4 regions of the Pseudonocardia ailaonensis genome follow, and region 3 is predicted to be linked to each of the others. Evidence: riboswitches for the same ligand, from Rfam matches in the RefSeq annotation. Region 3 holds a riboswitch; each other region holds the start of a gene.
What was found. A riboswitch is a leader RNA that binds a small molecule or an ion and turns the genes downstream of it on or off. The one in region 3 is predicted to bind S-adenosylmethionine.
Positions count from the first base shown of each region.

Region 1: linked by a shared signal. The riboswitch ahead of ABD324_RS17725 (FAD-dependent oxidoreductase) and the one ahead of ABD324_RS06930 (aminotransferase class V-fold PLP-dependent enzyme) in region 3 are both predicted to bind S-adenosylmethionine.
Region 2: linked by a shared signal. The riboswitch ahead of ABD324_RS14265 (LLM class flavin-dependent oxidoreductase) and the one ahead of ABD324_RS06930 (aminotransferase class V-fold PLP-dependent enzyme) in region 3 are both predicted to bind S-adenosylmethionine.
Region 4: linked by a shared signal. The riboswitch ahead of ABD324_RS37290 (putative leader peptide) and the one ahead of ABD324_RS06930 (aminotransferase class V-fold PLP-dependent enzyme) in region 3 are both predicted to bind S-adenosylmethionine.

Region 1 is NZ_BAAAQK010000009.1:394,059-401,173, forward strand. It holds gene ABD324_RS17720 (DinB family protein) at 1-277, opposite strand, end outside; SAM riboswitch class I at 674-764, opposite strand; gene ABD324_RS17725 (FAD-dependent oxidoreductase) at 983-2,113, opposite strand; SAM riboswitch class I at 2,124-2,212, opposite strand; partial or broken gene ABD324_RS17730 (beta-class carbonic anhydrase) at 2,523-2,977, shown strand; gene ABD324_RS17735 (acyl-CoA dehydrogenase family protein) at 3,081-4,268, opposite strand; gene ABD324_RS17740 (rhodanese-like domain-containing protein) at 4,265-4,624, opposite strand; gene ABD324_RS17745 (LLM class flavin-dependent oxidoreductase) at 4,636-5,874, opposite strand; gene ABD324_RS17750 (LLM class flavin-dependent oxidoreductase) at 5,874-6,767, opposite strand; gene ABD324_RS17755 (LLM class flavin-dependent oxidoreductase) at 6,778-7,115, opposite strand, start outside.
Region 2 is NZ_BAAAQK010000006.1:72,947-80,061, reverse strand. It holds gene ABD324_RS14285 (LLM class flavin-dependent oxidoreductase) at 1-753, opposite strand, end outside; gene ABD324_RS14280 (cyclase family protein) at 756-1,406, opposite strand; gene ABD324_RS14275 (dihydrodipicolinate synthase family protein) at 1,403-2,323, opposite strand; gene ABD324_RS14270 (GntR family transcriptional regulator) at 2,734-3,384, shown strand; SAM riboswitch class I at 3,546-3,638, shown strand; gene ABD324_RS14265 (LLM class flavin-dependent oxidoreductase) at 3,757-4,953, shown strand; gene ABD324_RS14260 (NtaA/DmoA family FMN-dependent monooxygenase) at 4,950-6,317, shown strand; gene ABD324_RS14255 (ABC transporter permease) at 6,314-7,115, shown strand, end outside.
Region 3 is NZ_BAAAQK010000004.1:99,902-107,016, reverse strand. It holds gene ABD324_RS06945 (hypothetical protein) at 1-1,412, opposite strand, end outside; gene ABD324_RS06940 (hypothetical protein) at 1,438-3,255, opposite strand; gene ABD324_RS06935 (hypothetical protein) at 3,255-3,584, opposite strand; gene ABD324_RS37145 (putative leader peptide) at 3,874-3,960, opposite strand; SAM riboswitch class IV at 4,438-4,551, shown strand; gene ABD324_RS06930 (aminotransferase class V-fold PLP-dependent enzyme) at 4,598-6,067, shown strand; gene ABD324_RS06925 (MFS transporter) at 6,160-7,115, opposite strand, start outside.
Region 4 is NZ_BAAAQK010000009.1:384,323-391,437, forward strand. It holds gene ABD324_RS17675 (glutathione S-transferase C-terminal domain-containing protein) at 318-1,127, shown strand; gene ABD324_RS17680 (LLM class flavin-dependent oxidoreductase) at 1,139-2,332, shown strand; gene ABD324_RS17685 (NtaA/DmoA family FMN-dependent monooxygenase) at 2,346-3,728, shown strand; gene ABD324_RS17690 (TIGR03564 family F420-dependent LLM class oxidoreductase) at 3,735-4,676, shown strand; SAM riboswitch class IV at 4,857-4,978, shown strand; gene ABD324_RS37290 (putative leader peptide) at 5,023-5,115, shown strand; gene ABD324_RS17695 (amino acid ABC transporter permease) at 5,244-6,242, shown strand; gene ABD324_RS17700 (amino acid ABC transporter ATP-binding protein) at 6,239-7,084, shown strand.

The DNA of each region.
Region 1 (7,115 bases), on a different contig from region 3:
AGCGGCTCTCGTCCTCGGTTGCCCACATGTCGGCGTCGGGCTCGGAATTCTCCGCGGTCCAGGGCAGGGACGGCGGATCGGGACGACCGAAGGCCGCACCGAAATGGCCCCACTCCACGGTGGCGAGGTGCTTGACGATCCCGAGCAGAGTGGTGCCCGTGGGGACGAGCGGTCGCCGGACGTCGTAGCCGGACAGACCCTCCAGCTTCCAGACGACGGCCTCCCGTGCCGTCCGCAGGTAGCCGTGGAGGTCCTCCTTGAGGCCCGGTGCCGTCACGTAAGCGACATGCCATCAAGGACACGAGCCGCTCCAGCTCCGGTACGACTGCCTGCGGTCCTGCGGTACTCAGCTTCGGCTGCCTCGAGTGCACGATCGGCGTCACCGTCCCCCGTGGATCGGACGTCGTGATGCTCGACGAGCCGTTCGAGGGACGCGAGGAGACGATCAGCGAGGTCGGTCCGTCTGGTGGCGACGACGGGGAAGGGCGGGACAGGCACGGCGGCACTCCGACGACACGCAGGAACAGGACGGCGGTGAGACCGCGGAGTCAGGTGCTCGCGGTCTCGGACGACGTCACCGACAGAGCGCGGCGCCGGTGCGGCAGAAGTCCACGTGCCGACGCCGCGTGCGGGACACGAGACCCTCAGTGGAGCACGGGACACGCACGGCCTTCTCCCATCGTCCCCGGCAGGAGCACCCGGCAGTGATCTGCGGGTTGCTGCGGCGTCCTCGAGCCGGGACTCTCGGCCGCTCTGGATGGATTCCCCCTCCACTGAACCTCGCCGCCCGATCCGGTGTCAAGCGCACCGGGTGTCCGCTCACCGATGTCCCGACCAGCGGAAACGTCCGGACAAGGTCCGTAGGTGCGGAGAACTGGGCCGAGCGTGCGCTCGCCCATGAGCTCGGCATCACGGGCGAGCCCTGAGCGCGATCAGGCCGGGACGGTGGGCCGAGGTTCGCAGCAGAGCATGAGGAGCCGAGTCACCGGGGTCCCACGGGGGAAACCGCGGTGGCGTCGGTGGCCATGTCGGCCAGGACCCGGCCGATCGCGGGGGCGAACTTGAAGCCGTGACCGGAGAACCCCGCCCCGACGGTCAGCGGCCCTTGCGCAACGAGGGCGAACTCCGCGTCCGGGGTCGAGGTGTACGTGCACTCCACCGTCTCCGCGGTGGACCCGTCGAGCCCGGGCAGATAGCGGTCGATGTAGTCGAGCAGGAGCCGGGCGGTGCGAGCGTCGGCAGGAGGCGGGGCCGCATCCGGGTCCCGGAGCCTTCCGACACCGTGGAAACCGAGCTTCACCCGCCCGTCCGGCGCCGCCAGCCCGTACACCGAACTCGGCCAGCCGTCCGTGACGTGATGGATGAAGGTCGGTCCCGACGGAACTCCCGGACGGCGGACGACGTGCACCGGCCGCTCCTGCGTCACCCGCAACGCAGGCAACGGGATCAACCCCGCCGTGAGCCCGGCCGACCACGCGCCGGCGGTCACGACGACCCGGCGCGCCCGCACCGTCCCCGCGGTGGTCCGGACGTCGACCCGGTCGTCCCCACCGATCTCCAAGGCCTCGACGGCGACGCGGTGGCGGACCACCGCGCCCCACCCGACCGCAGCGGCGCCGAACGCCGCGACGGCCTGGTCGGCGTGCACCCTGCCGGAGCGGTCCGGCTGGTGGAGCACCCGACCCTCGAACACCCGCCCCGGCCAGCGCTCAGCCGCCTCCTGCGGGTCCAGCCACTCGTAGGCGATGCCGTGCGCGGCCAGGCTCGCCGCCAGCGGCCCAGTGGAGTCCGGATCCCCGTGGTCGACACCGCCGGTGAACGTGAGCAACCCGGCGCCGGTCTCGTGTTCCAGCTCCCGCCACAGCTCCAGGGCCTCCGCCGCCAGCCGGACATAGCGGGGGTCCGAATAGGTCAGCCGGTAGATGCGCGACGTACCGTGCGAGGCACCGCGATCGTGACCCGGCCCGAACTGCTCCAGGAGAAGCACCTCGTGCCCGCGCCGGGCCAGCTGCCAGGCGGTGGCCGCTCCCATCACCCCACCGCCGACCACGACGATCTCGACCGCGGGTGGCAGCGCGGGCACAGGGGTGCGCGGCGTGGGGATCAGGGACATCGAGGCGGCGCTCCCATCGAACCCGGCGGAAGCACCCTGCGCCTGTGCGGGTTGCTGCGGCGTCGACGAGCCGGGACTCTCGGCCGCTCTGGATGGACGCTCCGAACTCAACCCGGCGCCCGATCACGTGTCAAGAGCATGAACGGACAAGTACCAGGGACCACCATCGACGGCGGCCAACCATCACTGCGGCCGCGCCGGTCGCAGTGAGCGCGGCCAGAATCGGCGCCACGTCGCGAATACGCTTTCTCGCGAGCTCACACACTACGTCCATGAGGTCCGCGCGGACGCTGTGCTCCCCAACCCCGTTGCGGCCCAACCGGTCCGCTGTGATCGCCCGGTCCATCCAGCCCAGCGTGAGGACCCGGCGCGGAATTCACGACCGACGTCACGGCGCTCCCTGACGATCATGGCGACCGCGGGCCCTCGTCATCGGCACGAGCTTCATCGAGGGACCGGCGCGCAGCGACCGAACGCCGCAAGACCGACGCGCAGCGTGAGTGTCAACTCGCCCCTGACCTTCCCGTCCGAAGCCCACGTCATCCGCAACGCCGGCGGCGTGGTCACGGACGACGAGATCCGCTCGCTCGCCATCAGCCAGCGCCTGCTCGGGACGCAAGAGATCATCCTGATCCACCACACGGACTGCGGGATGCTCACCTTCACCGACGACGGCTTCAAGAAGTCCATCAGGACGACACCGGCATCAAGCCCCAGTGGTCGGCCGAGGCCTTCCCGGACCTCGACGAGGACGTCCGCCAGTCCATCGCCCGGATCAAGGCCAACCCCTTCGTCCCGAACAAGGACTCGGTGCGAGGCTTCGTCTTCGACGTCGCCACCGGGAAGCTCAACGAGGTCGTCTGACACGGTGGGCGCCGGGTCTCACCGGCCCGGCGCTCCGCCATCCGCGCACCGGACAGCACCGGAGTCCGCGGACCGCATGACCGTGCTCGTCATCGAACGTCGGTCAGAAGAACCCCGTCGTGGGGGGCTCTTCACCCGAGAGTAGCCAGGCTCCGACCACAGCGGCCTTGTGGGCTCGCGGGTTGTGGTTGGCGACGGTGCGGGAGTTGCGCCAGTGGCGGTCGAGGTTGTGGACGCGCTGGGCGGTGGAGGCGCCGCCCACTTCGAACAAGGCCTGCGACACTGCGAGCGCGGCCTCGGTGGCCACCAGGTGGGCCTGGGACACCTCCAGACTCGCCGTGCGGACCAGGTCCTGGTCCTCGTGGCCAGGTACGCCGTCCGTGGCGGCGATCGCCTCGGCCGCGCGGAGGACCGCGGCTTCGGCGCCGTAGGTGCGGGCGGCCATGTCCCCCACCGCATGCCGCACGTACGGATCCTCCAGCGACGACGCGACCCCGGAGTGCTTGATGGGCCGGGCCTTGCGCTGCGCGTAGCCGACGGCGTCCGCGACTGCGTTGCGGGCGATGCCGACCTGGACCGAGGCGAGGAACAGCTGGAAGAACGGGGAGATCGGTGGTCTCGTGCCCTCGGTCTTGTGCGAGGGCAGGAACTCGTCGGGGAGGATCTCTACGTCCCGGAACAGCGTCGATCCGCTCGCGGTCAGCCGTTGCCCGATCCCGTCCCAGTCGTCGACCAGCTCGACGCCCGGACGGTCGGTCGGGACGACGGCGGAGACGTGCTCGCCGTTCTCGTCGAGCGCTGTGACCGCCACCCATTCCGAGAACAGGGTCCCGGTCGAGTAGAACTTGTCGCCGGTGACCCGCCAGATGCCGTCGCGCCGGAAGATCCGGCTGCGCATCACACCCTGCGGGGCCCCGAGCTCGCCGCCCGCGGCACCGACGAGGTCGCCGGCGAGCACCCTAGGGAACCACCGGTCCCGCAGCTCGGGGTCGGGCAGCCGCCGGAGCCGCTCGACGAAGGCGAGGTGTGAGCGGACCCCCTGCGTCACATTGGGATCGGCCTCGGCCAGGTCGATCAGGAACCGGATCACGTCGACCATGCCGGCGTCCGGGCCGCCGTCCGCGGCCGGTACCCGCCAGGTCCCGAGGCCCGCGGCGGCGAACTCCCGGACCTGGGCGTGGGGCATGGTCCGGGTGGCCTCGCGCTCCGCGGCCCCCTGAGCGATCCTGGCCAGCACCGCCGGCGCGACAGCCTTCAGGTCTGCCAAGGTCCGGGTGCGCGCGAGGGTCATCGCCGGTCCGTCGGGAGCGCGGCGGACTTCCAAGCGGTGAACCCGCCGTCGATGTGGGAGACGTTCGGGTACCCGAGGCGGGCGATGCGTTCGGCGATCGGGCCCGAGCCGCGCTCGGAGGTGCAGAAGACGATCACCCGCATCTCCGGGTCGCTGGTGACGGGCAGCCGTTCGGCGGATTCGTGGCCGAAAGTGCGGTCGAGCTTCGTGCGGTCGACGACGGTGGCGTCCGGGACGGACCCGTGCTCGTCGCGGGAGGCGTCCCCGCGGATGTCGATCAAGTAGGCCTCGCCACGGTCGACGAGGGCGGCGGCTTCGGCGGGGCTGAGCAGGGTGGCGCGGGCGTCGAGGGCCATGGTGGTCTCCTTCAGGCGGTGCGGGCGAGGGCGGGGTTCGCGAGTCCGAGGTGGTCGCGCAGGGTGGCGCCCTCGTACTCGGTGCGGAACAGGCCGCGGCGCTGGAGCACCGGGACGACCTGGTCGACGAAGTCGCGGACGCCGCGGGGGTGCAGCGGCACGAGGACGTTGAAGCCGTCGGCGGCACCGGCGCGGTACCAGGCCTCCAGCTCGTCGGCGATCTGCTCGCCGGTGCCGGCGACGGTCCAGTGGATGACACCGAGGCTGCGGACGAGGACCTCGGCGAGCTGGCGCAGGGAGAGGTTCTCCTGCTCGGTCCAGGTGCGGAGCCGGATGGTCCGGCTGGTGCCGGCCTTGCGCTCGGGCAGCTCGTCGAACGGCAGCGGGCGGTCCGGGTCGAACCCGGAGAGGTCCGCCCCGAGCTCGACGCCGAGCCGGGCAATCGGGTCCTGCTCGCGGCGGGCGAGCTCCTCGAGCTCGGCTTCGAGGGCCTTGCCCTCGGCCTCGGTGGCGCCGATGTAGGGGACGATCCCGGGGAGGATCTTGATCGAGTCCGGCGAGCGGCCGAGCGCGACCGCCCGGGCCTTGACGTCGCGGAGGAACTCGATGCCGTTCGGGATCGTCGACGAGCCAGTGTAGACGGCTTCGGCGTGGGTGGCGGCCATGTGTCGCCCGGACGGCGAGGCACCGGCCTGCACGATCACGGGCCGGCCCTGCGGGGACGGGTGCCAGGGCGACGGGGCGTCCACCGAGAAGCGACTGTTGGTGAACCGGTCCCCCGCCCACAGGGCGTAGAGGGTGTCGACGAACTCCGAGGCCCGTTCGTAGCGCTGCTCGGGCTGCGGGTGGGAGTCGTGGCCGAAGTTGCGGGCGATGGCGTCTCCGGCGGAGGTCACGACGTTGATCCCGGCCCGGCCGCCGGAGAGCTGGTCCAGCGAGGCGAAGCGCTCCGCGACCTCGTAGGGCTCGTGGTAGGTGGTGGTCACCGTCCCGATCAGCCCGATGTGCGAGGTCCGGGCGGCGAGCGCGCTGAGCTGGGTGAGCGGCTCGAGGGACTGGACGAGCGGTTCCCGGTTGCCGAACACCACCGGGCTGTCGGCGAGGAAGACCGCGTCGAACAGCCCGCGCTCCGCGGTCTGCGCGATGTCGGCGAAGTAGTCCGCGTCGAGGATCCGGTCTGGTGTGGACGACGGGTGCCGCCACCCGGCGCGGTGGAAGCCCACCTCGCGCAGGTTGAGGTTGAGGTGCATCACGCGGCGACCCCCTCGTGCGATCGGTCGGCGGGCCGGGGCAGGCCCAGCCGCTCCCGGAACGTGCGCCCGGCGGGAACGGAGCGGTCGCCGAGGACCGGCAGGGTCTCTCCGACGAGCCGGTCAAACGCGGGCCGGTCGAGCTCGAGGCGGAACCCGCCGAACCCCGCCCGCTCGGCCTCGACGGCCAGCGCGGCTGTCGGGCGGATGCCCGTGGGCAGCGCGAGGAGCGCGAGCGACGCGCGCCCACCGAGCCCCGCGAGGATGTCCGCAGCACGGCTCAGGTCGGCCCCGATCGTCACGATCTCCGCGTGCTCCGCCGCGAGCGCCCGCGAAGGGGCGTCGGCGACCTCGACGGACAGGACGGGATGGCCCTGAGGAGACCGCGGGGTGCTGAGCGGGCCGTGGACACGGAACTCCGTTCCCTCCCAGCGGGTCTCCCGGATCTTCGCCTCGTCCACGTAGACTCCGCGCTCCTTGTCGGCCGGGATCGCATCGTCGTCCCAGCTGTCCCACAGGCGCGGGAGCAGCTCGGCGTACTCCGCGGCGCGCCGCGCCCGGCGCTCGGCCGCGGGCGGCTCCACCCCGTGCAGGTCCGCGAGTGCCGCGGGGTCGGTGGCGACGAGCCGCCACCCGGCCCGGCCGCGCGAGAGGTGGTCGAGCGCGGCGAGGTAGCGGGCCACGTTGTAGGGCGCCGCATAGGCCGGGCTGACGTCCGCGACCAGCCCGACCCGGCTCGTGGTGACGGCGAGCGCGGACAGCACCGTGGTCGGCTCGAGGGCCCCGCCGAGCGGGAAACCGACTGCGTCGAGGCCGGCGTCCTCGGCGACGCGGGCGTAGGCGACGAGGTCGGGGAGGGTCTCCGTCCCGACGGGGACGACTTCGAGGTACATGGATCTCTCCTCAGGCCGGGACCGGCTGCGGGACCCGGAGTCCGAGATGCCCGCGCAGGGTCGAGGTGGTGTAGCGGTCGCGGACCAGGCCGCGGCGCCGCAGCTCGGGCACGACCTGTTCGGTGAAGGCCGTGAGGCCGGCCGGGTGCAGTGGGACCAGGAGGTTGAACCCGTCCGCAGCGCCCGCCCGCCACCAGTGTTCGAGCTGGTCGGCAATCTGCGTGCCGGTGCCGGCGACCGTCCAGTGGACGTTGTTCATACTGCGTTCGGCGCGCTCGGCCAGTGCCCGGATCGTGGGCCGCTCGCGCTCGACGATCGTGCGGAGCCGGACGAAGCGGCTGACCGCGC
Region 2 (7,115 bases), on a different contig from region 3:
CATCGCGTCGATCGCCCCGTCGAACGCGGCGCCGGCCGGGCTGGCCGTGAACACGATGTCCACGTGCTTGCCGGCGAAGTCGTAGCCGGCCTGGGAACCGCTGGCGGCCACCAGGATCGGGCGGCCGTACTGCGGGCGCGGGGAGACGAACGCGTCCGTCAGCTTGTAGAACTCGCCCTCGTAGGTGAGGTTCTCCCGGCCCGCCCAGAGGTCCTCCATGATGGACGTGAACTCGTCCGCCATGTCGTAGCGCCGGTCGTGGTCGATGCGGTCCATGCCGAACATCGGGGGCTCGCCGGTGGCGTAGCCCGTCACGATGTTGAGGCCGTAGCGCCCGCCCGCGATGTGGTCCGCCGTCGCGGCGAAGCGGGCCAGGTGCAGCGGGTGCCAGTTGCCGTAGAGCACATGCACGGTGGAGATCGACAGGATCGAGGTGGTCGTGGTCGACAGCGCGACCGTGGAGATGAAGGGGTCCAGGAAGTTCTCGCGGTAGTGCTGCTCGCCGCCGAAGCCGCCCTGCCCGATCCATTGCTGCAGGCCGAACACGAACTCGAAGCCCGCGTTCTCGGCGAGCTGGGTGAGGTGGCGGTTGTACTCGAAGTCCCAGCGGGTGCCGCGCGGCAGCGTGGACTGGGAGAACGCGCCGGTCTGCAGGGGCAGGAAAAGGCCCAGCATCAGGGGCTGCCGGGCCGCCCGCGACAGCGGCGACTCCGGGTCGTCGAGGGGCGAGGTTCCACGGTCGAGCGAGCGCATGTCTAGATCTCCGCCAGGATGCGGGCCGGGCCGGCGTCTCCGCCGCGGATGGCGAGGGGGAAGGCGAGCAGGCGCACCCGGCGGCCGGCCAGCCCGTCGAGGTGGGTCAGGTTCTCGGCGATCAGCACGTCGTTGCCGAGCAGCGTGCGGTGCACCGGGAAGTCGAATCCCTGCGGGCGGCGGTGCACGGGCAGGTCGGGCGTGATCATGTCGACGCCCACGAACGGGATCCCGCGCTCCACGCACCACTCGGCGAGCGCGGGGGAGAGGCTCGGGTGGTCGCCGTACTCGGGCGAGGTGAACTTCGTGCTCCACCCCGTCGCGACCAGGAGGAACTCGCCGCGCTCGGGCTCGGGCCCGCCGGCGAGCACGTCCTCGACGGTGATCTCCTCGCCGGGCTTGCGGTCCACCCGCGACACCACGGCGGTGCCGTGGAAGCGCTCGACCGGCAGCTCGTCGATCGGGGTGCCGCCCTCCACGATGTGCGAGGGGGCGTCGACGTGGGTGCCCACGTGCAGCGCCAGCGTGATCGACGAGATGTTCATCGGCGCCCCGTCCGCGATCGCGGCGATCTGGTGGCGCTCCACCTCGGGGAGGATCGGGATCTTCGGCATCCCGGCCCAGAGCGGGTGGGACAGGTCGACGAGCGTCACTTGGCCGCCTCCGCGTAGTAGTCCAGCAGCTCCCACTTGGCGAGGAACTCGCGCATCTCGGCGAGTTGTTCCTCCGACAGCCCGGACCAGGGATGGACGGGCGGGCCGAGCTCCAGGCCCATCAGGCCGGCGGCGGCCTTGACCGCGGGCAGGAAACCGAGGTTCGTCCAGCGGCTGGGGAACTCGGCGAAGAACAGCGCCAGGCGGGCGGCCTCGGCGGGGTCACCGGCCTCGAACGCCTCGACCAGGCGAGCGGCCAGCGGCAGGCCCGAGGTGGGCAGCATGGCGCCGGAGCCGCCGAGGGCGAGCGTGGAGAACAGCAGCTCCATGTTCGTGTAGACGTGCGCGTGGCCCTGGATCCGGTTGACCAGGCCGAGCAGCTTCGCCTCGTCGCGAGAGGTCTCCTTGATCGCGGCGACGTTGGGGTGGCTGCAGATCCGGGCCATCGTGTCGACCGAGAGGTCCACGCCGAGGCGCGGATTGTTGTAGAGCAGCACCGGGATCGGGCTCGCGTCCGCCAGGGTGGCGAACCAGCGGTAGGCCTCCTCCGCCGTCGGCGCGGCACCCCACGGCTTCGGGCTCGCCACCGCCGCGGCCACCGTCGCGCCGCGCTTCGCGATCTCGCCGGCGAGCGCGATCGACTCCCGGATCGACGCGCTGGAGACCCCGGAGATCACCGGCACCCCGGCGGGGAGCTCCTCGCGGGCCGCGTCGACCAGCCCGAGCCGGGCCGCGCGCGTCAGGACCTGGAACTCCTGGCTCTCCACCGCGCCGACGGTCACGGCGACGGGCTTCTCGCGGCCGAGCGCCTGCAGCTGGGCGGCGAAGCGGCCCTTGTCCACGCGCACGGTGTCCCGCACGAACGGGGTCAGCGCGGCCACGACCAGGCCGCGGCGCAGCACGACGTCGGACGTCATGGGAGAACCTCTCGAGAGCGGAATCGACAGCACCGCGCCGGGCGCGGCACGGGTGCGGACCGGCCGCCCGGGCACGGGCGGCCGGGGTCCGGCTGACCGGGATCGGCGCGGGATCAGCCGCGCGGGCAGGGGCGACAGCTGCGGCAGCCCCGGTCCCCGCGCGTGTCACGGGGGTGGGACAGCACGTCGCGCTGGGCGCTCGGCACGTCTGACCTCCCCGGGGGCGCGAGTTCGGAACCGGACACGGCGACAGTAAGCCGGGCCCGGAACGAGCGCAAGCGTGTGTCGCCATGTGTCTCCACGTGTGAACACTGAATGACGCGGATGGCCGAATGTGCGGACACGTGTCGTACAGTGACGGCCACGCAACGGTCCGGAGGAACGCGGTGGCAGCAGGCTCGACAGGCCAGGTGGCAGGGCAGGCGGGCGCTGGTGAGGCGCAGTACCTGGTGCTGCGGGACGAGATCGTCGGCGGCGCCCTCCCGTCCGGGACGACGCTGCTGGAGACGGCGCTGGCCGCGCGGCTCGGCGTCGGCCGGGCCCCGGTGCGCGAGGCGATCCTGCGGCTGGAGTGCGACGGGCTGGTGGTCCGGGGGAGCCGCGGCCCGCAGGTCCGCACCCTGACCGCCACCGAGGTCGTCGAGATCTACCAGGCCCGCATCGCCCTGGAGGCCGAGGCGGCCGCCTCCGCCGCCGCCCACCGCTCCGCGCTCGACCTCGCCCGGCTGCGGCACGTCCACGAGGAGGCCCGGCAGGCGACCGACCCGGACCAGATCCGGATGCTGCACGGGCGCTGGCACTCGGTGCTGCGCCAGGCCTGCCACAACCCGACGATCACCGGGATCCTCGAGCGCCTGGCCCTGCAGCTCGCGCTCTACGACAGCGTCGACATGTCCCGCAACCCGAACCTCGACTCGTCCGACGACGAGCACACGGCGGTCCTCGACGCGATCACCGCCGGGGACCAGGACACCGCTCGCTCGCTGCTGCGCACCCACCTCGAGCGGACCCGGGACGTCCGCATCGCCGCGTTGGTGCGCGAGGAGACCACCGCCGGCTGAATGTCCGGTCGATCGCCCGCGGACGGGACGGGGTTCCCGAGGACCGGGATCCTGTCCGGACACCTTGTGCCGCAAGGCGAGCGGTGTGGGTCACAGCGTCACCCGAGGGATTGACGCGGCCCGGTCACGCGTACGTACAGTGGCAGGGGCCCTCACGGGCCACACCATCCAGAGCGGCTGAGAGACCTGGCTCGACGACGCCGCAGCAACCCCCCGTCCTCGGGTGCGGGTGCTAAAGCCGGGAGCGATGGAGGACGGATGTTTCTCGGGGTGCGGCGCCGTCACGTGGACCTCCTGCGCACGGCCAGCGCGGCCTGTCGGGGCTGACGCGCCCGACTCCCGTCCGCCCTCCCGCAGGAGAGGTCTGCCCTCATGGCACCGTTCCATCTCGCCGTCGCCCTCGACGGCGCCGGCTGGCATCCCGCCGCCTGGCGCGAACCGGGCGCCCGCCCGGAGTCGCTGTTCACCGCCCGCTACTGGGCGGCGCTCGCCCGGGCCGCCGAGCGGGGCCGCCTCGACCTGCTCACCATCGAGGACGGCCTGGGCCTGCAGTCCGGTGACCACCTCGCCGAGGGCGCCCGCCGCACCGACCTGGTGCAGGGCCGGCTCGACGCGTCGCTGGTCGCGGCGTTCCTCGCGCCCCTGACGCAGCACGTCGGTCTCGTCCCGACCGTCACCACCACCCACACCGAGCCCTTCCACATCGCCTCGGCGATCTCGACGCTCGACCACGACAGCCGCGGCCGCGCGGGATGGCGCGTGCAGACCTCGGCCCGGGCGGACGAGGCGGCGCACTTCGGCCGCCGGACCCTGCCGGAGATCCGCCGCGAGAGCCTGAACACCCCCGAGACGGCCGCCGCGGTGCAGGAGCTGTTCGACGAGGCCGCGGACGCCGTGGAGGTCGTCCGCCGGCTCTGGGACAGCTGGGAGGACGGCGCGGAGATCCGGGACGCCGCCACCCACCGCTTCCTGGACCGCGACAAGGTCCACGCGATCGACTTCGAGGGCCCGCACTTCGCGGTGAAGGGGCCGGGCATCGTGCCGCGCCCGCCGCAGGGCCAGCCGCTGGTCGTCGCGCTCGCGCACGCCCGCACCGCCTACGAGCTGGCCGCCCGCGCCGCGGACGTCGTGTTCGTGACGCCGCGGGGGTCCTCGGACATCGCCGCGGTCCTCGGCGAGATCCGCGCCGCCCAGCACGCGGTCGCGCGGACGGGCCCGCCGCTGACGGTGCTCGCGGACCTGGTGGTCGTCCTCGACCGGGACGCGGACGCCGCGCACGAGCGGCTCCGCCGCCTCGACGCGATCACGCCGCTGCGCTCGGACGCCGCGGTGCTCGCGGGTACCCCGACCGCGCTCGCCGACCTGCTGGAGTCCTGGGCGGACGAGGGGCTCGACGGGTTCCGGCTGCGGCCCGCGGTGCTACCAGCCGACCTCGACGCGATCGTCGACGACCTGGTGCCGGAGCTCGCGCGGCGCGGGCTGTTCCGCACGGAGTACGAGGCGGGGACGTTGCGGGAGCGGTTCGGGCTGGGGCGCCCGGCGTCGCGGTACGCGGGGGTGGCGGCGTGAAGCGGCAGGTCATCCTCGGGGCCTACTTCCCGGGCGTCAACCACGACACCGTGTGGAGCGACCCGGCCTCGGGCAGCCACATCGACTTCAGCTCCTTCGAGCACTGGGCCCGTACCGCCGAGCGCGGCACCCTCGACCTGCTGTTCCTCGCGGAAGGACTGCGGCTGCGGACCCGCGGCGGGCAGGTGTTCGACCAGGACGTCGTCGGCCGGCCGGACACGTTCACCGTGCTGGCGTCGCTGGCGGCGGTCACCGACCACATCGGGCTCGCGGGCACGATCAACGCGACCTTCAACGAGCCCTACGAGCTCGCCCGCAAGTTCGCGACCCTGGACATCCTCTCCGGCGGCCGGGCCGCCTGGAACGTCGTGACGAGCTCGGACGCGGACACCGGGGAGAACTTCCGGCGCGGCGGGTTCCTGGACAGGTCGCAGCGCTACGAGCGTGCCGGGGAGACCCTGGACGCGGTCCGGGCGCTCTGGGACTCGTGGGGATCGGACGCGGTGGTGGCCGATCCGGCCTCCGGCCGCTTCCTGCGCGACGAGCGGGTGGGGGAGTTCTCCTTCCGCGGCAGGCAGTTCGACATCGCCGGCCGGTTCACCACACCGCGGAGCCCGCAGGGGCACCCGGTCGTGCTGCAGGCCGGGGAGTCACCGGCGGGGCGGGACTTCGCCGCCTCCCGCTCGGACGCGATCTTCTCCCGCTACCAGAAGTTCGACGAGGCGAAGGCCTTCTACACCGACGTCAAGGCGCGGGTGGCGAAGTTCGGCCGCGATCCCGACCAGGTCAAGATCCTGCCGTCGGCCGCGGTCCTGCTGGGGGACACCGAGGCCGAGGCGCGCGACCGGCACCGGGACGTGCGCAGCCGGCAGGTGGACCCGTTCACCGCGATCGTGCTGGCCGAGATGGTGTGGAACCGGGACCTCTCGCAGCTCGACCCGGACGGCCCCGTCCCGGAGCTCGAGCCCACGCCCGGGGCGCCGGCGTGGATCCGCGGGCGGGCCCCGCTGAGCCAGGACCCGCAGGCCACGGCCGAGGCCTGGCGGGCGCTGGGCCGCGAGCACGGCTGGTCGCTGCGCGAGGTCGTGACTCACGTGTTCGACCGGGCGGTGTTCGTCGGGACGCCCGCGGGGGTGGCCGCCGAGATCGACCGCTACGTGCAGGAACGCGCCGTCGACGGGTTCATCCTCGGCTCCCACGTGAGCCCCTACGGCCTCGACGAGGTCGTCGCGAAGGTCGTCCCCGAGCTGCGCGACCGCGGGGTGTTCCGCACGGCGTACACCGGCGCGACGCTGCGGGAGAACCTCGGGCTGCGGCCCTCGACCGGACTCGGCGAGCCCCGCCGGACCGCGGCCGCCTCATGACCCGCTACCTGCTGCGCCGCATCGGCACCGCCGTCGCGGTGCTGTGGGCCGCCTACACCGTCAGCTTCGTCGTGCTGTGGCTGCTGCCCGGCGACCCGATCACCACGATGGCGAGCGGCGGCCTCGACGGGGAGCCGCTCACCCCCGCGGCGATCGAGGCGCTCAAGGCGCGCTACGGCTTCGACAAGCCGCTGATCGCCCAGTACGGCACCCGGCTGTGGGACGCGCTGCACGGCGACCTCGGCACGTCCATCCAGACCGGGCAGGACGTGCGCGGGGCGATCCTCGACGCCCTGCCGCCGACCCTGCAGATCGCGGTCGGCGGCCTGCTGGTCGCGGTCGTGCTGGGCACCGGCCTGGCGCTCGCGGCGACTTACACCCGCTTCCGCTGGCTGCGGCAGGTGCTGATGGCGCTGCCGTCGCTGGCGGTGTCGCTCCCGGTGTTCTGGGTCGGGCTGATGCTCGTGCAGATCTTCGCGTTCGGGCTGCACCTGCTGCCGTCCGTGGGGGCCAACGGGTTCAAGGCGCTGGTGCTGCCCTCGCTCACGCTCGGGCTGCCGATGGGCGCGCTCGTGGCGCAGGTGCTGGCGAAGAGCCTGGACACCGCGCTCGACGAGCCGTACGTCACCACCGCCCGGGCCAAGGGCGTGGGGCGGGCCGCGATTCACCTGCGGCACGCGCTGCAGAACGCGGCGATCCCGGCGCTCACGGTGCTGGGCTACGTGGCCGGCAACCTGCTGGCCGGCACCGTCGTGGTGGAGACGGTGTTCACCCGCCCCGGGCTGGGCCGGCTCACCG
Region 3 (7,115 bases):
GCACCCGAAGATCGCCGATCGAGTGCTGCGGCGCACCCCTCGACCTGCACGGACGCACCGAAACGCCGATCGCCCGCCACGACCGCGCCCGGGCGCCTGTCAGCTCCACGGGACGACCGCTCCTCACCGGCAGCCGCCAACGCCGGTGCGCGGCCGCGCACCGGCGAAGATCGACGTTCGAGTGCACTGGCGCCCCCTCCAACCTGCCTGGACGCACCAAAACGGCGATCATGGAGGAGCAGGGCGAGCAACCCCGCTGTGGCGAGAGCCGGCAGCACCACGGCGGACAGGCCGGCGAGGCCGGCCCCGGTGGCCGTGAGGTCGTGGGCGGTCTCCGGACCGTCGACCAGGAGCTGCGCGAGCGCCGCCGCCACCGCGACGACCCCGCCCACCAGCCCGATCCCCATCAGCGCTCCGACACCCCGAACTCCGGCACCCCGGTCTCCGACACCCCGCACTTCGACACCCCGGCCTCCGACACCGTGCGAGCCGGGGGCCGGCTCCGCGCGAGTCGCGCTCTCCCTCCGCGCGGGTCGGGGCGTGGCGCGCCGCGAGTCGGGATGTCGCTCGGCGCGGACCGCCTCGCGGGTCCCGGCCGGGCTCACGACCGCGAACGACTCCGTCACCGCCTCCGCGAGCTCGCGGCTCCGCAGGCCCTGCGGGACTGGCGTTCTCCCCGGGGCCGGGGGCTCCCCCGCCCCCGGCCCCGGAGCCGGCGGCGGTCCCGGTTCCACCGCCGGTCCACGCCCCGTGATCCCCACCGCGGCCGCGCCCAGGAGTAGCGCGACCGCGACGGCGACGAGGGCGTCGAGTGCGAAGGCCACGCCGCTGTGCGTCGAGCCGAGGCCGGCGGCGAGGAGCACCACCAGCACCGCCCCGGGCAGCGCCGCCCAGCAGGTGCCCACCAGCGCCGCGGCGAGCAGCGCCGCCACGACATGCACGACCGTGCCGGGCACCGACACCGATCCGGTCAGGTGCACGACCTCGGCCGCGACGGCCACGACGCCCGCCGCGACCCACGCCGTCACCGACACCCCACGCCCCGAGAGGACCGTGAGCCCCAGTCGATCATGGTCCCGCCGTGGCCGAGGTTCGTCTCGACCGGACCGGGCCGTCCGGCCGACACCGGAGCCCGCCGGCCCGACACCGGAGCCCGCCCGGCCACCCGGACCCCTCCGGCCGGCATCCGGTCCCGCCGCCGAGACCAGTGCGATGCCCGCCAGCAGGGCCGTGCCCACCAGCAGCACCACCCGCAACGCCACCGCCCCCGCGGACGCCTGCTCCCCCAGGGCCGCCGCCGCACGGGCGGCCGGGGTGAGCGGCTCCGCCGCGGCGGACCCGCCGCTCGCCAGGACGGCGAGCGGCAGGGCCACGGCGAGCGGGGCGGCCGCCCGGCCGCGGCGCGCGAGCACGCGCCACGACCGGGAGGCCTGATTCCTACTTGACGTCGGCATCGTTCGCGACGAACAGCATCGAGTGGGGCTTCGCGTTGCCGAAGGCGCCGTGCGGCCAGCGCTCCCGGTTGAACGAGATGCACGTGTCGCCCGTGTTCTCGTCCTTGAAGTCCTCGTCGAGGTGCAGCGGTCCGTCGCCGGCGATGTCCACCAGGCAGACCCGGTGGTCACCGTCGGTGCCGGTGCGGGCCACGAAGTAGTTCGCGGTCGCGAGGCGCTGGGGCTGGTCGGTCTGGTGGTAGAAGCCGTCGTCGCCCAGGGCGAGGGTGTCCAGGGCGCCCCAGTGCGGGCCGCCCGCGGCCTTGCCGGGGTTGATGACCTGGTCGCCCTTGAGGGTCGGGCAGTCGGCCTCGGCGCCGCCGGCGGCGATCTCGTCGGTGGTGTCGATCGAGCACTGCGCGTCGGCACCGGACTCGACGAGCTTGGAGATGTCGAGCGCGATCACACCGCCGTTCGTGCCCGGGTCGTCCTTGCCGAGCGCGCCCGGCTTGCGGCCGATGATGGCGTGGTAGAGCGTCGTGTCGTCCGGGCTGGTCTGCAGCCAGCCACCGTTGGACGACGGGCCGCCGTTGTCGCCGGCCTTCGGGTCGAGCTCCTTGACCGCGGCGGAGAGGTCGTAGATCTCGCGCCACGTCGGCTCCGGAACCGTGATGTCCGGGGTGTAGAACAGCGCGCCACCCTGCATGGTCTGGGCGAACGCACCCTTGTGACCGGGCAGGTTGGTCACCGTGGTCTCCATCGCCGCACGGTTCTCGTTGTGCAGCGGGTCCTGACCGTTCGAGCGCGGCCCGGTCGGCAGGTACGACACCGACTTGACCTTCGGGTGGTTCAGGTCCGAGATGTCCCAGGTGCGCACGGTGGGCCGGCGCAGGTAGGGCGACGGCGCCTTGACCGGGTCGAGGATGATCGTCCGCGGCTCGGCGTAGTCACTGGTGACCATGGTGTTCAGGTCCTCGCGGACCTGGATGCCGTGCGGGTTCGCGCAGCTGGGCTGGCCGAGCGCCGGCATGTTGAGGCACTGGGTCGGGTCCTCGGGCGTGGTCGTCGCGGCCGGGGCCTCGACCAGCTTCCTGCCGTCCGGCCCGAACCGCACGACCTCGCCCGGCGTGCCCGCGAACCCGTTGCCGGTGCGGACCTCGCCGTTGGAGTAGGTGCAGGGACCGGGGACGACCGGGCCGCCCATGTAGGTCCCGTACGCCGTGCCGTCCTTCAGCACCCAGTACGCGTCCGGCACCGACCCGCAGAGGGTCTGGCTGGGGAGGCTGATGCCGGAGAGCTTGAGCTCCGGCAGCGCGGCCACGTCGAACACGTAGGTGGCCGCCGAGTAGAGGCCGCCCGCGTAGATCTTGTCGCCCTTGCGCCACGAGTACTGCATGTGGTGCGGCTCGTTCTCCACCAGCGGGCCGACGGTCGCGGTGTTGACGACCTTGCCGTAGCTGGGCGAGCCCTTGGTGACGTCGACGACGGCCATGAAGTCCGGCCCCGGCAGGGCGTTGCGCACCTTGTCGGTCGGGTTCTGCAGCGACCCCGGCAGGTTCTTCACGTCCGGCACGACGGTGTCGGCGGCGTTCTCGTCGCCCGCCCAGACCACCATGTACTCGGGACGGGTACCCGCCTGGTGGGAGCCCTTGGCCGCGTCGTCGATGTTGTTCTCGACCCAGTAGTCCTTACCGTCGGCCCCCTTCACGGTGGAGCGGACGGTCTGGACGTCGGCGTACGCGTCCCCGCCCGGGATCGTGGTCACCCCGGCGACGATGCCGAGGGCCAGCAGCCCGAGGAGGATCTTCTTCGGGGCGCGCATCAGGTCGGCAGGATCTTCGTCGCGCCGACGACGGACTGCACGAGCCCGGTGACGGGCACGCCGGCCGGCGCGACGTCACGGCCCTGGTTCAGCAGGTCGCCCTGGCCGAACGCGGTCTGCGATCCCTCCACGTACGGCGCGGTGGGCGCCGGCGCGGGCTCGGGCTCGTTGTGCGCGGTGAGCAGCGGCGCGGTGTCCGGGACCAGGTCCGGGGTGGCGGCGTACGCCGCTCCCGGGAGGACGGCGAACGCGGCGCCGGTCAGGGTCGCGATCCCGGCGAGCCGGGTGAGGGTGGCCGACCGGGGTGGTCGGTGACGGTGTCGGGGCACGGTGTTTCTCCGGTTTCTTCTTCAGTGGGGAGCCGAACGGCCGCGGCGGTCGCACGGTCCGGGCCCGTCATCCGATGTGGACGAACGGGGGCGGGCCGGGCGCGGGCCGGGGCCGTGGCGCACGCCCGACGGGCCGTTCCCGGGTACGGGGCGGCCCGGCGGCACGAGGGGTGCGGCACCCGCGTCCGGACCCGGACGACCGCGAGCGGCGGCCGGGCGAGGAGGGCGCGGGGACGGAGGTGCGCCGGAGCGAGGATCGGGGAGACGGGCCCGGGGACGGGCCCGGGTCTCAGCTCACCGTCGCGCTACACAGCGCACTCGCCACGCGGCGCAGGTCGACATGACGTCGACTCGCGAAGGTGTCGGTGAGGCGCATGGCCGAAACCCTGTCATCCGGACGGAGCAGTCATTGCCACCGGGGTCGGGCAAAGGGCGATCCCACGCCGTTCCGGAACCGTTTCGAGGGGCATTTCGTGGCCCAGGTCACGCGATTTCGGCGCCATTTCGCGCCCCCGATCCCCCACTCGCCGACCTGTCACACCCACCCTTTATTCACCCGATCGTGGGAGTAAATCCGGGAACCGATCACGTGGCACGGCGCCCGACGGGCGCGACGCCCCGGCCGTCACCCACACGCGTCGAGCCGGAATCCACCGCTCCTCCACCGACCGTGATCGTCGCGACGGGCCGACAGGGAAAGGCGCGGTAATGGCGGCGCAATGGCCGCCCACCACCATCCGGCCCGGACATTCCGCACCACTCTGGAACGGTCGTCCGGCAAATGTCCGGGCATTGTCCTGGGGTCGGGATCACACTTGACCGGCCGCGCGGGATTCGCTTACCGTCGGTGCCAGGTCAAGAGCGCCAGCGTCAAGCCCCGGCTCGCTGGCCGGCAACCCTCCTCCGCGGCGGGGTGCTCCGGGTGACGACCAGGCCGTCGCGGCACCGCGATCGGCAAGCGCGGACTCCTGTGCGTCAGCACCGGGTCCTGTAGTGATCCGGGAGGATCCGTCATGTCCGATGCGCCCACCACGCTCGCCTGTCCCGCCACCTTCCCCGCCCCGGCGGGCCGCGGTCCGGCGCCGCGCGGGTCGGCCACCGGCCCGTCCAGCACCCCGGCCACCGGCAGCTCGGTCACCGGCTCCCCGGCCACCGCCACGTCGGCCGCCCTCCCGGAGCTCGTCGGCACCGGCCTGCCGGTCCCGCTGGTCGACGGCCGGACCGTGCCCTACGCGAACCTCGACCTCGCCGCCAGCGCCCCGGCGCTGAAGGCCGTCGCGGACCACGTCGCCGCGCTGCTCCCCTACTACTCCAGCGTGCACCGCGGGGCGGGCTACGCCTCCCAGGTCTGCACCGCGGCGGTCGAGGGCGCCCGCGACGTCGTCGCCCGGTTCGTGCGGGCCCGCGAGGACGACGTCGTCGTGTTCACCCGCAACACCACGGACGCCCTGAACCTGCTGGCCGGCGCGGTCCCCGGCGCCACCCTGTGCCTCGACGTCGAGCACCACGCCACGCTGCTCGCCTGGCGGGGCACCGACCACCGCGTGCTGCGCGCCCCGGACACCCTCGCCGAGACCCTCGAGCTGCTGCGCGAGGAGCTCGCCGCCCGGCCCACGGCCCTGCTGGCGATCACCGGCGCCTCGAACGTGACCGGCGAGATCCCGCCGATCGCCGAGATCTGCGCGATCGCCCACGCCGCCGGCACCCGCGTGGTGCTCGACGCCGCGCAGCTCGCCCCGCACCGCCGGGTCGACGTCGCCGCCTGGGGCGTGGACTACCTGGTGCTCTCCGGCCACAAGCTCTACGCGCCCTACGGCACCGGCGTGCTGGTCGGCCGCCGGGACTGGCTCGACGTCGCCACCCCGTACCTCGCCGGCGGCGGCGCGGTGACCCACGTCGGTGTCGAGGGCGGGCACGCCGAGGTCAGCTGGGCGCCCGCGCCGCACCGGCACGAGGCCGGCACCCCGAACGTCCTCGGCGCCGCGGCGCTCGCCGCCGCGTGCAAGGCCCTGGACCCGGTGATCGACGAGATCGCCCCGGCCCACGAGCGCGCGCTGCTCGCCCGGCTGGTCGACGGCCTCAGCGGCATCGCCGGGGTCCGCCCGCTGCGGATCTGGGCGGACGCGCCGGATCGCGTCGGCGTCGCGAGCTTCACCGTGCGGGACGTCCCGGCCGGCCTGGTCGCCGCCGCGCTGTCCGCCGAGCACGGCATCGGCGTGCGGGACGGCCGCTTCTGCGCCCACCCGCTCCTCGCCCGCCTCACCGGCGAGACGGACGCCGTGCGCGTCAGCCTCGGCCTGAACACCTCCGAGGCGGACGTCGACCGCCTGGTCGCGGCCGTCCGCGAGATCGCGACGACGGGCCCGGCCTGGGACTACGCCCAGGTCACGGGCCGCTGGGCCCCCACCCCGGACCCCCGCGACCTCGACCCGCTGCACCTCGGCACCGCCCCCACCACGGCCACCGAGACCTGCGGCCACTGACCCCGGACCCGCGAGTCGGCCCCGCGGACGGAGTCCGCCATTCGGCAGAGCCGGGAGGCCGAACCACACGCTCACGACGGCAGCGCGGGCCCTCAGGCGTGGCCGGTGATGTGGTCCCCGGCGCTGCGCGGGAGACGGAAGGCCGCGACCGCCGGGACCAGCAGGATCACCGCGAGCAGCACGAAGGCCGTGCGGTAGGGCCCTGACACCCCCGGGGCCACACCGACCGCCTGCCCGAGCCGCACCAGGAGCGCCCCGACGGCCACGCCCAGGCCCGCGCCGAGCTCCTGCAGCGTGGAGAACAGCGTGTTGGCGTGGTTCATACGCGGCTGCTCCACGTCCGCGAAGGCCACGCTGTTGTAGGCGGTGAAGCCGGTCGACCGCACGATGCCGCTGAGCAGCAGCAGCGCGAGCGTGACCACCAGCGGCGTGCCCGCCTCGAGGAAGGCCATGCCCACCAGGCAGGCGGCGCCGATCCCGATGGAGCCGAGCAGCACGGTGCGGATCCCGAGGCGGCGCATGAGCGGCGTCGTCGCCGGCTTGATCCCGACGTTGCCGACGAACACCGCGATCACCACGAGCCCCGCCTGCGCCGCCGACCAGCCGAAACCGACCTGGAAGAGCAGCGGGAGCAGGAACGGGATGCCGGTGATCACCGCCCGGTACACCGAGCCGCTGGCCGCCGTGACCCGGTAGGTGACGATCTTCAGGATCCGCAGGTCGACGAGCGGGCGCGGGCTGCGCAGCAGGTGCCGCACCGCCAGCCCGAGCCCGCCGACGGCGACGACCAGCGCCACCGCCGTCACGGTCCCGAACCCGTTCCCGAGTCCCTCCAGCGCCACGATCAGCGCCGCCACGCCCACCGCGCTCAGCACGAACCCGGTCCGGTCGAGCGGCCCGACGGTGTCCTCGCGCAGGTCCGGGACGATCCGCAGCGCAACGACCAGCGCAGCCACCGCCAGCGGCACGTTGATCACGAAGATCCACCGCCACGACGCGTACTCCGCCAGCACCCCGCCCACCACCGGCGCGACGACCGGGGCCATCA
Region 4 (7,115 bases), on a different contig from region 3:
CCGACCCCTCGGAGCGAACGCATACGAGTCGGCCCGCTCCGGAGCGCCGGGCAACCAACGACTCCCCTATTCCCGCGCTCGCTGTGCTGTGGTTCACGCTGGCCGGTCCGGTGCCGGTCTGGTTGTGTGGGTGGAGGTTCGCCCCAGGAGGAGTGAGAGATGCCCGGTCCGGCACGCGTGCTCGTCGCGCGACGCTGGCTGGACGGGCTCGGCTCCCCTCCCGGCTTCTGTCGACCCTGACGCCGGCTCCCCGCCCTCTTCCCGGGTGAGCTCTGCCCGAACCCGCGAGCGCCTCCGCACGTCACAGAGGGACACCCATGACCGCACCCCGCTACGCCTCGCCCGCCGATCCCACGGTCCACGGCGAGTACCGCATCGTCCGCCGTCCCGGCGACGACCGCCCGCTCTACCGCTTCACCGGCCGGATCACCGAGGACGGCTCGAGCGGCTTCCGCGCCGAGCCCGGCCGCTACCACCTCTACGCCGGCTGGTTCTGCCCCTGGTCGCAGCGGGTCACGCTGGAGCATGCGCTACACGGCCTGGAGGACGTCGTCTCGGTGTCCTATGTGGATGACTCTCGGGACGGACGAGGCTGGGCCTTCCGCGAGACCCACGGCCCTGATCCCGTCAACGGCTTCACCCTGCTCCGCGAGGCGTACGAGGCCACCGAGCCCGGTTTCGACGGCCACATCTCGGTGCCGACCCTGTGGGACCGCGAGACCGGCCGGGTCGTCAGCAACGACTACCCGACGATCGGGATCGACCTCGCGACCCGGTTCCGCCAGTGGGACAACGGCACCGACACCTACCCCGAGGAGCTCCGCGCCGAGATCGAGGAGCTCGACGGGGACCTCGTGCCCACCCTCGGCCAGGGACTCCCCACCGAGCTGCTCGACCGGCTGGAGGCCCGGCTCACCGGCCGGCGGTTCCTGGTGGGCGAGCAGCTCACCGAGGCGGACGTGCGGCTCTGGGTACACCTGGCCCGCCACGCCCCCGGGCTCGAGGGGCACCCGGCCGTCCGTGCGTACGCCCGCGATCTCCACGAGCTGCCGGCGTTCACCGCCACCACCGACTTCGCCACGTTCACCGCGCGCCGGCCGGCCTGGTCCGAGCGCGTCGCGTCCTGAGGGGGCCGAGCATGCCCGAGAATTTGCACCTCGCCGTCGCGCTCGACGGTGCCGGCTGGCACCCCGCCGCCTGGCGCGAGCCGGGCTCCCACCCGCGGGAGCTGTTCACCCCGCGCTACTGGGCCGACCTGGCCCGCACCGCCGAGCAAGGCGGGCTCGACCTGCTGACCGTCGAGGACAGCCTGGCCCTGCAGTCCCACGACCCGTTCCACGCCGACGAGCGGCTCGACGAGGTCCGCGGCCGGCTCGACGCGCTCCTCGTCGCCTCGCTGCTCGCCCCGCTGACCCACCGCATCGGCCTGGTCCCGACGGTGACGGTGACCCACACCGAGCCCTTCCACGTGTCGAAGGCGGTCGCGACCCTGGACCACACCTCGCTCGGCCGGGCCGGCTGGCAGGTCAAGGTGTCCGGCCGGGCCCTGGAGGCCGAACACTTCGGGCGCCGGCAGATCGCGCCGGTCGCCGCCGCGGACCTCACCGACGGCCTGCCCGCCGCCTTCGCCGACCTGTTCGACGAGGCCGCGGACGTGGTCGACGTCGTCCGGCGGCTCTGGGACAGCTGGGAGGACGACGCCGAGATCCGCGACGTCGAGACCAGGCGGTTCATCGACCGCGACAAGGTGCACACCGTCGACTTCGAGGGCCGCTTCTTCAGCGTCCGCGGCCCGTCGATCGTGCCGCGGCCACCCCAGGGCCAGCCCCTCGTGACCGCGCTGGCACACCGGCGCGAGCCGTACCTGCTGGCGGCGCGGGGCGCCGATCTCGTGTTCGTCACCCCCGGGTTCGCCGGGACCGCCGCGGAGATCCTCACCGACATCGCGCAGGCGTCGTCCGACGTGGGCAGAACCGGTGAGCCGCTTCAGGTCTACGCCGATCTCGTCGTCTTCCTCGACGCGGGCGGCGAGACCGGGCAGGAGCGGCGCAGCCGGCTGGAGGGGGTCGCGGGCGAGGCGTACACATCGGACACCACGGTGTTCGCGGGCTCCGCCGCCGAGGCCGCCGACCTGATCGGGTCCTGGGCCGAGCTGGGCTACCACGGGGTGCGGCTGCGCCCGGCCGTCGCGACGGACGACCTCACCGCGATCGTCGACGACCTCGTCCCCGAGCTCACGAGGCGCGGCCTCCACCGGGAGTCCGCGGGCGCCACCCTGCGCGAACGCCTGGGCCTGCCCACCACCGTCCCGAACCGCTACGCGGCCGTCTGAGAGGGCACCCGTCATGACGCGCAAGAAGCAGGTCATCCTCGGCGCCTACCTCGGCGGGGTGAACCACCACACCGCCTGGTGGCACCCCGAGGCCGGCAGCCAGATCGACTTCTCGTCCTTCGAGCACACCGCCCGCACCGCGGAACGGGGCAAGTTCGACTTCTTCTTCCTCGCCGAGGGCCTCGCGCTGCGCGAGCGCGCCGGCAAGGTGTTCGACCAGGACATCGTCGGGCGGCCGGACACCCTGCCCGTCCTCGCTTCGCTCGCCGCCGTCACCACCCACCTCGGGCTCGCCGGAACGATCAACGCCACCTTCAACGAGCCCTACGAGCTGGCCCGCCAGCTCGCGAGCCTCGACCACCTCTCCGGTGGCCGCGCGGCATGGAACGTCGTGACCTCGTTCGACGCCTTCACCGGCCGGAACTTCCGCCGGGGTGGGTTCCTGCAGCGCTCCGAGCGCTACGAGCGCGCCGCCGAGGTGATCGACGCCCTCCGCACGCTCTGGGACTCCTGGGACGACGCGGACATCGCCGCGGACCCGGCCACGGGTCGGTTCCTGACCCGGCCGGACGCGGGAGCGTTCCGCGTGCAGGGCAACCAGCTCGACATCCACGGCCGCTTCACCGTGCCGCGCAGCCCCCAGGGGCGGCCGGTGATCCTGCAGGCCGGTGTGTCCCCGGAGGGCCGCGACTTCGCCGCGTCCCGCTCGGACGCGATCTTCTCGCCGTACGGGTCGCTGCCCGAGGCCGCCGAGTTCTATAAGGACGTGAAGTCCCGAGCGGTGAAGTTCGGCCGCCACCCGGACGACATCAAGATCCTCCCGTCCGCCAGCTTCGTGCTCGGCGACACCGAGGCTGAGGCGCAGGAGCTGTACCGCGAGGTCCGCAACCAGCAGGTCAACGGCAAGACGGCGCTGATCCTGCTCGAGCAGATCTGGAACCGCGACCTCTCCGCCTACGATCCCGAGGGCCCGCTGCCCGACATCGACCCGGACCCGGACGCCCCGCCGTTCATCCAGGGCCGCGCACTCGTGCACCAGGACCGGTTCGCCACGGTCGCCGCGTGGCGCGAGATCGCCGAGGCGAAGAAGCTGACTCTGCGCGAGCTCGTCGTGGACCAGTTCGAGCGCGGGCCGTTGGTCGGCACCCCGGCACAGGTCGCCGAGCAGATCGACTCCTTCGTGCAGAACGACGGCTCCGACGGCCTGATCATCGGCTCGCACCTGGTCCCGACGGGCCTCGACGAGTTCGTCGACAAGGTCGTACCGCTCCTGCAGGAGCGCGGATCGCTGCGCGAGGACTACACCGGGACCACGTTGCGGGACAACCTCGGCCTGCCCGCCCTGCCCCGCAACCCGGGCCGTGACCAGGGCGCGCTGCCCGCGGCGACGGGCTGAACGACGATGGACATCGGAGTCGCCCTCGCGGCGAGCACGGATCCGGCCCGGACCGCCAACTACGTCGACGCCGTCGTCGACCAGGCACGCGACGCCGCCGCGGCGGGACTGCGCTCGGCGTGGTTCGGCCAGCGGTTCGACTACGACGCGGTGACCCTCGCGGCCCTGGTCGGCCGCGAGGTCCCCGGGCTCGCCGTGGGCACCAGCGCCGTCCCCGTCTTCGGCCGGCACCCGCTGGTGCTCGGTGCGAACGCGGTGACCGCGCAGGCCGCCACCGAGGGCCGGTTCCGCCTCGGCCTCGCGATCGGCGCCAAGTTCCTGATCGAGGAGCCGTTCGGGGTGGCGTTCGAACGTCCGGTCGCCCGGCTGCGCGAGTTCCTCGCCGCGATCGGGCCCGCCGTCGCGACCGGACGCACGGACTTCCGCGGTGAGCTGGTCACGGCCGTCACGCCCGAACGCGGTGGCCCGCTGCCCGGCGCCGCGCCGGTGCCGGTGCTGGTCGCGGCCATGGGTCCTCAAGCGCTGCGGGCCAGCGGCGAGCTCGCCGACGGCATCCTCCCCTTCCTCGCCGGGCCCCGGACGTTGGAGAACCGGATCATCCCGGCGCTCGCCGGCGCCGCCCGGGCCGCGGGCCGGCCGGCGCCGCGGGTCGTGGCCCTGGTCGCCGCCGTCGTCACCGAGGATCCCGACGCCGTGCGCGGCGCCGCCGCGGACCAGATGGGGTTCTACGACAACGTGCCCTCCTACGCGAAGGTCGTCGCCGAGGAGGGCGCCTCCCGCGCCGCGGATCTCGCCCTGATCGGAGATGCGGCTGCCGTGGCGGCGGGGCTGCGCCGCTACCGCGACGCCGGGGTGGACGAGATCGTGCTGACCCAGACCGACCTCCACGGTCCCGAGGACCGGCGCCGGACCTGGGAGCTGGCGGGCTCGCTCACCACGGGGGGCTGATCGGCGCCGCCGATCGGCGGTGGGGAATTTCTCACCCGCCCAGGCCCCCACGCACGCACACGAATACGAGGCGCATTTCCGGGAATCGCACCCAATTGTCCGGACACCGGCTGCCGCATTCCCTGCCGGTCACATTTCGTTGACATTTCACGATCGTGCGACGTAGCGTCCGTCGCGACAGGTCATGAGTGTCAGCGACAAGCCCTGGCTTGCTGACCGGCAACCCTCGCGCCGCGGTGGGGTGCCCCAGGTGACGACCCGACCGGAGCTGCGCCCGTCGCGGAACCGGTAAGGCGCGAGGCCCTTCGGGGCGGAACGGTGACAGGCGATGCACACGGCTCGATCGATGGTGGACTGGCGCCGGTACGGCCGTCCCCTCGCATCGAGCCGTCGGCACATCGACCTGCAGCGCGTCAACAGCGCCCTCTGTCGGCTCTGAGCCGCGCCCACCGAGAACACCTTTCCCGGCCCTCGTCGTCCTTCCCCGCCGATCGGCCCGGTCCGCCCTCGATCGTCCCCCGATCCGGGGTCGTTCCGTGTGCCCGAACCCACCGCTGGAGCCGCACCGTGTCCCCCACAGGGAGAACGCCGACGACCACGCAGCAGGGCCCCCAGCCGCCCACCTCCGCCGCGCCTGCGGCGGGCCCCGGGCCCGGTGCCGCACAACGCGTGATCCCGCTGCGCCGGCCCGGCAGATGGATCATCACCGTCGTCGTGCTGGTGGTGCTCGCCCAGGTCGTGCACGGGCTGGTCACGAACCCCTTCTACCAGTGGGACCGGTTCCAGTACTGGTTCTTCCGGCCGGTCATCCTGCAGGGGCTGCTGGTCACGCTCGAAGTGGCCGCCTGGAGCGCCGTGCTCGGCCTGCTCGGCGGGATCGTCCTCGCCCTGATGCGGCTGTCGCGCAACCCGGTGCTGCAGGCGGTGAGCTGGGCGTACATCTGGCTGTTCCGCTCGGTCCCGCTGATCGTGGTGCTGCTGTTCCTCTACAACTTCTCCGCGCTGTACAAGTCGCTGAGCCTCGGCATCCCGTTCGGACCGGCATTCCTCACCTTCGGGGTGACCACGCTCGGAACGGACATGGTGATCGCGATCGTCGGGCTGACCCTCAACGAGTCGGCGTACTCCGCGGAGGTCGTCCGGTCCGGGATCCTGTCGGTCGACCAGGGGCAGCACGAGGCCGCGTCGGCGCTCGGGATCCCGCGGGGGTACCAGTTCCGGCGGATCGTCTTCCCGCAGGCACTGCGCGCCATCGTGCCCTCCTACGTCAACCTGGTCATCGGGCTGATCAAGAGCACGTCGCTGGTCTTCTACGTCTCCCTGCTGGATCTCTTTGGCACGGCGCAGAACCTCGGCAGCACCTATTCCGGGGACATCGTGCCGCTGCTGCTCGTGGCGACGGTCTGGTACGTCATCCTCACCAGCATCGTCTCGGTTGTGCAGTTCTACGTCGAGCGGCACTACTCGCGCGGCGCCCTGCGCACCCTGCCGCCGACACCCCTGCAGAAGCTGCGCGGCGCCGTCCGGGATCTCCCGGCGCGCTTCCGGGAAGGAGCGTTCCGATGAGCCTGGGGACCGACCGCGAGGCCGCCGAGCAGGAAACCGAACAGGGAACCGGGGTGACCGCCGTGGGCGGGGACAGCGCCAAACCCGCAGCCGTGCAGATCCACGGGGCGCACAAGTCCTACGGCGCGAACCATGTGCTCGCCGGCATCGACCTCACCATCGCTCCCGGCCAGGTGGCGGTGATCCTCGGCCCGTCCGGCTCGGGGAAGTCGACGCTGCTGCGCGCGATCAACCACCTCGAGACGCTCGACCACGGCTACGTCAGCGTGGCCGGCGAGCCGATCGGCGTGCGGCACCAGGGCGACCGGCTCAAGGAGCTCAGCGAGAAGGCGATCCTCGCCCAGCGCACCCGGATCGGCTTCGTCTTCCAGAACTTCAACCTGTTCCCGCACCTCACCGTGCTGGACAACGTCGCCGTCGGGCCCGTCGCGGCCGGCCGGCTCTCCCGCGCCGCGGCACGGGAACGCGGTCTCGAGCTGCTGGCCAGCGTGGGCCTCGAGGACAAGGCGGACGCCTATCCTCGCCAGCTCTCCGGAGGCCAGCAGCAGCGGGTCGCCATCGCGCGGGCCCTCGCGCTCGAACCCGGCGTGATCCTCTTCGACGAGCCCACCTCCGCACTGGACCCCGAGCTCGTCGGCGAGGTGCTGTCCGTCATCAAGGACCTCGCCAGCACCGGGACGACGCTCGTCGTCGTCACCCACGAGATCGGGTTCGCCCGCGAGGTCGCCGACCTCGTCGTGTTCCTCGACGCCGGCCGGATCGTGGAACAGGGCACCCCCGCGGAGGTCCTCGACCACCCGACCCACCCCCGCACCAAGGACTTCCTCAGCAAGGTCCTCTGAGGACCCCGAGCTTCTCGCACCACCCATCCCA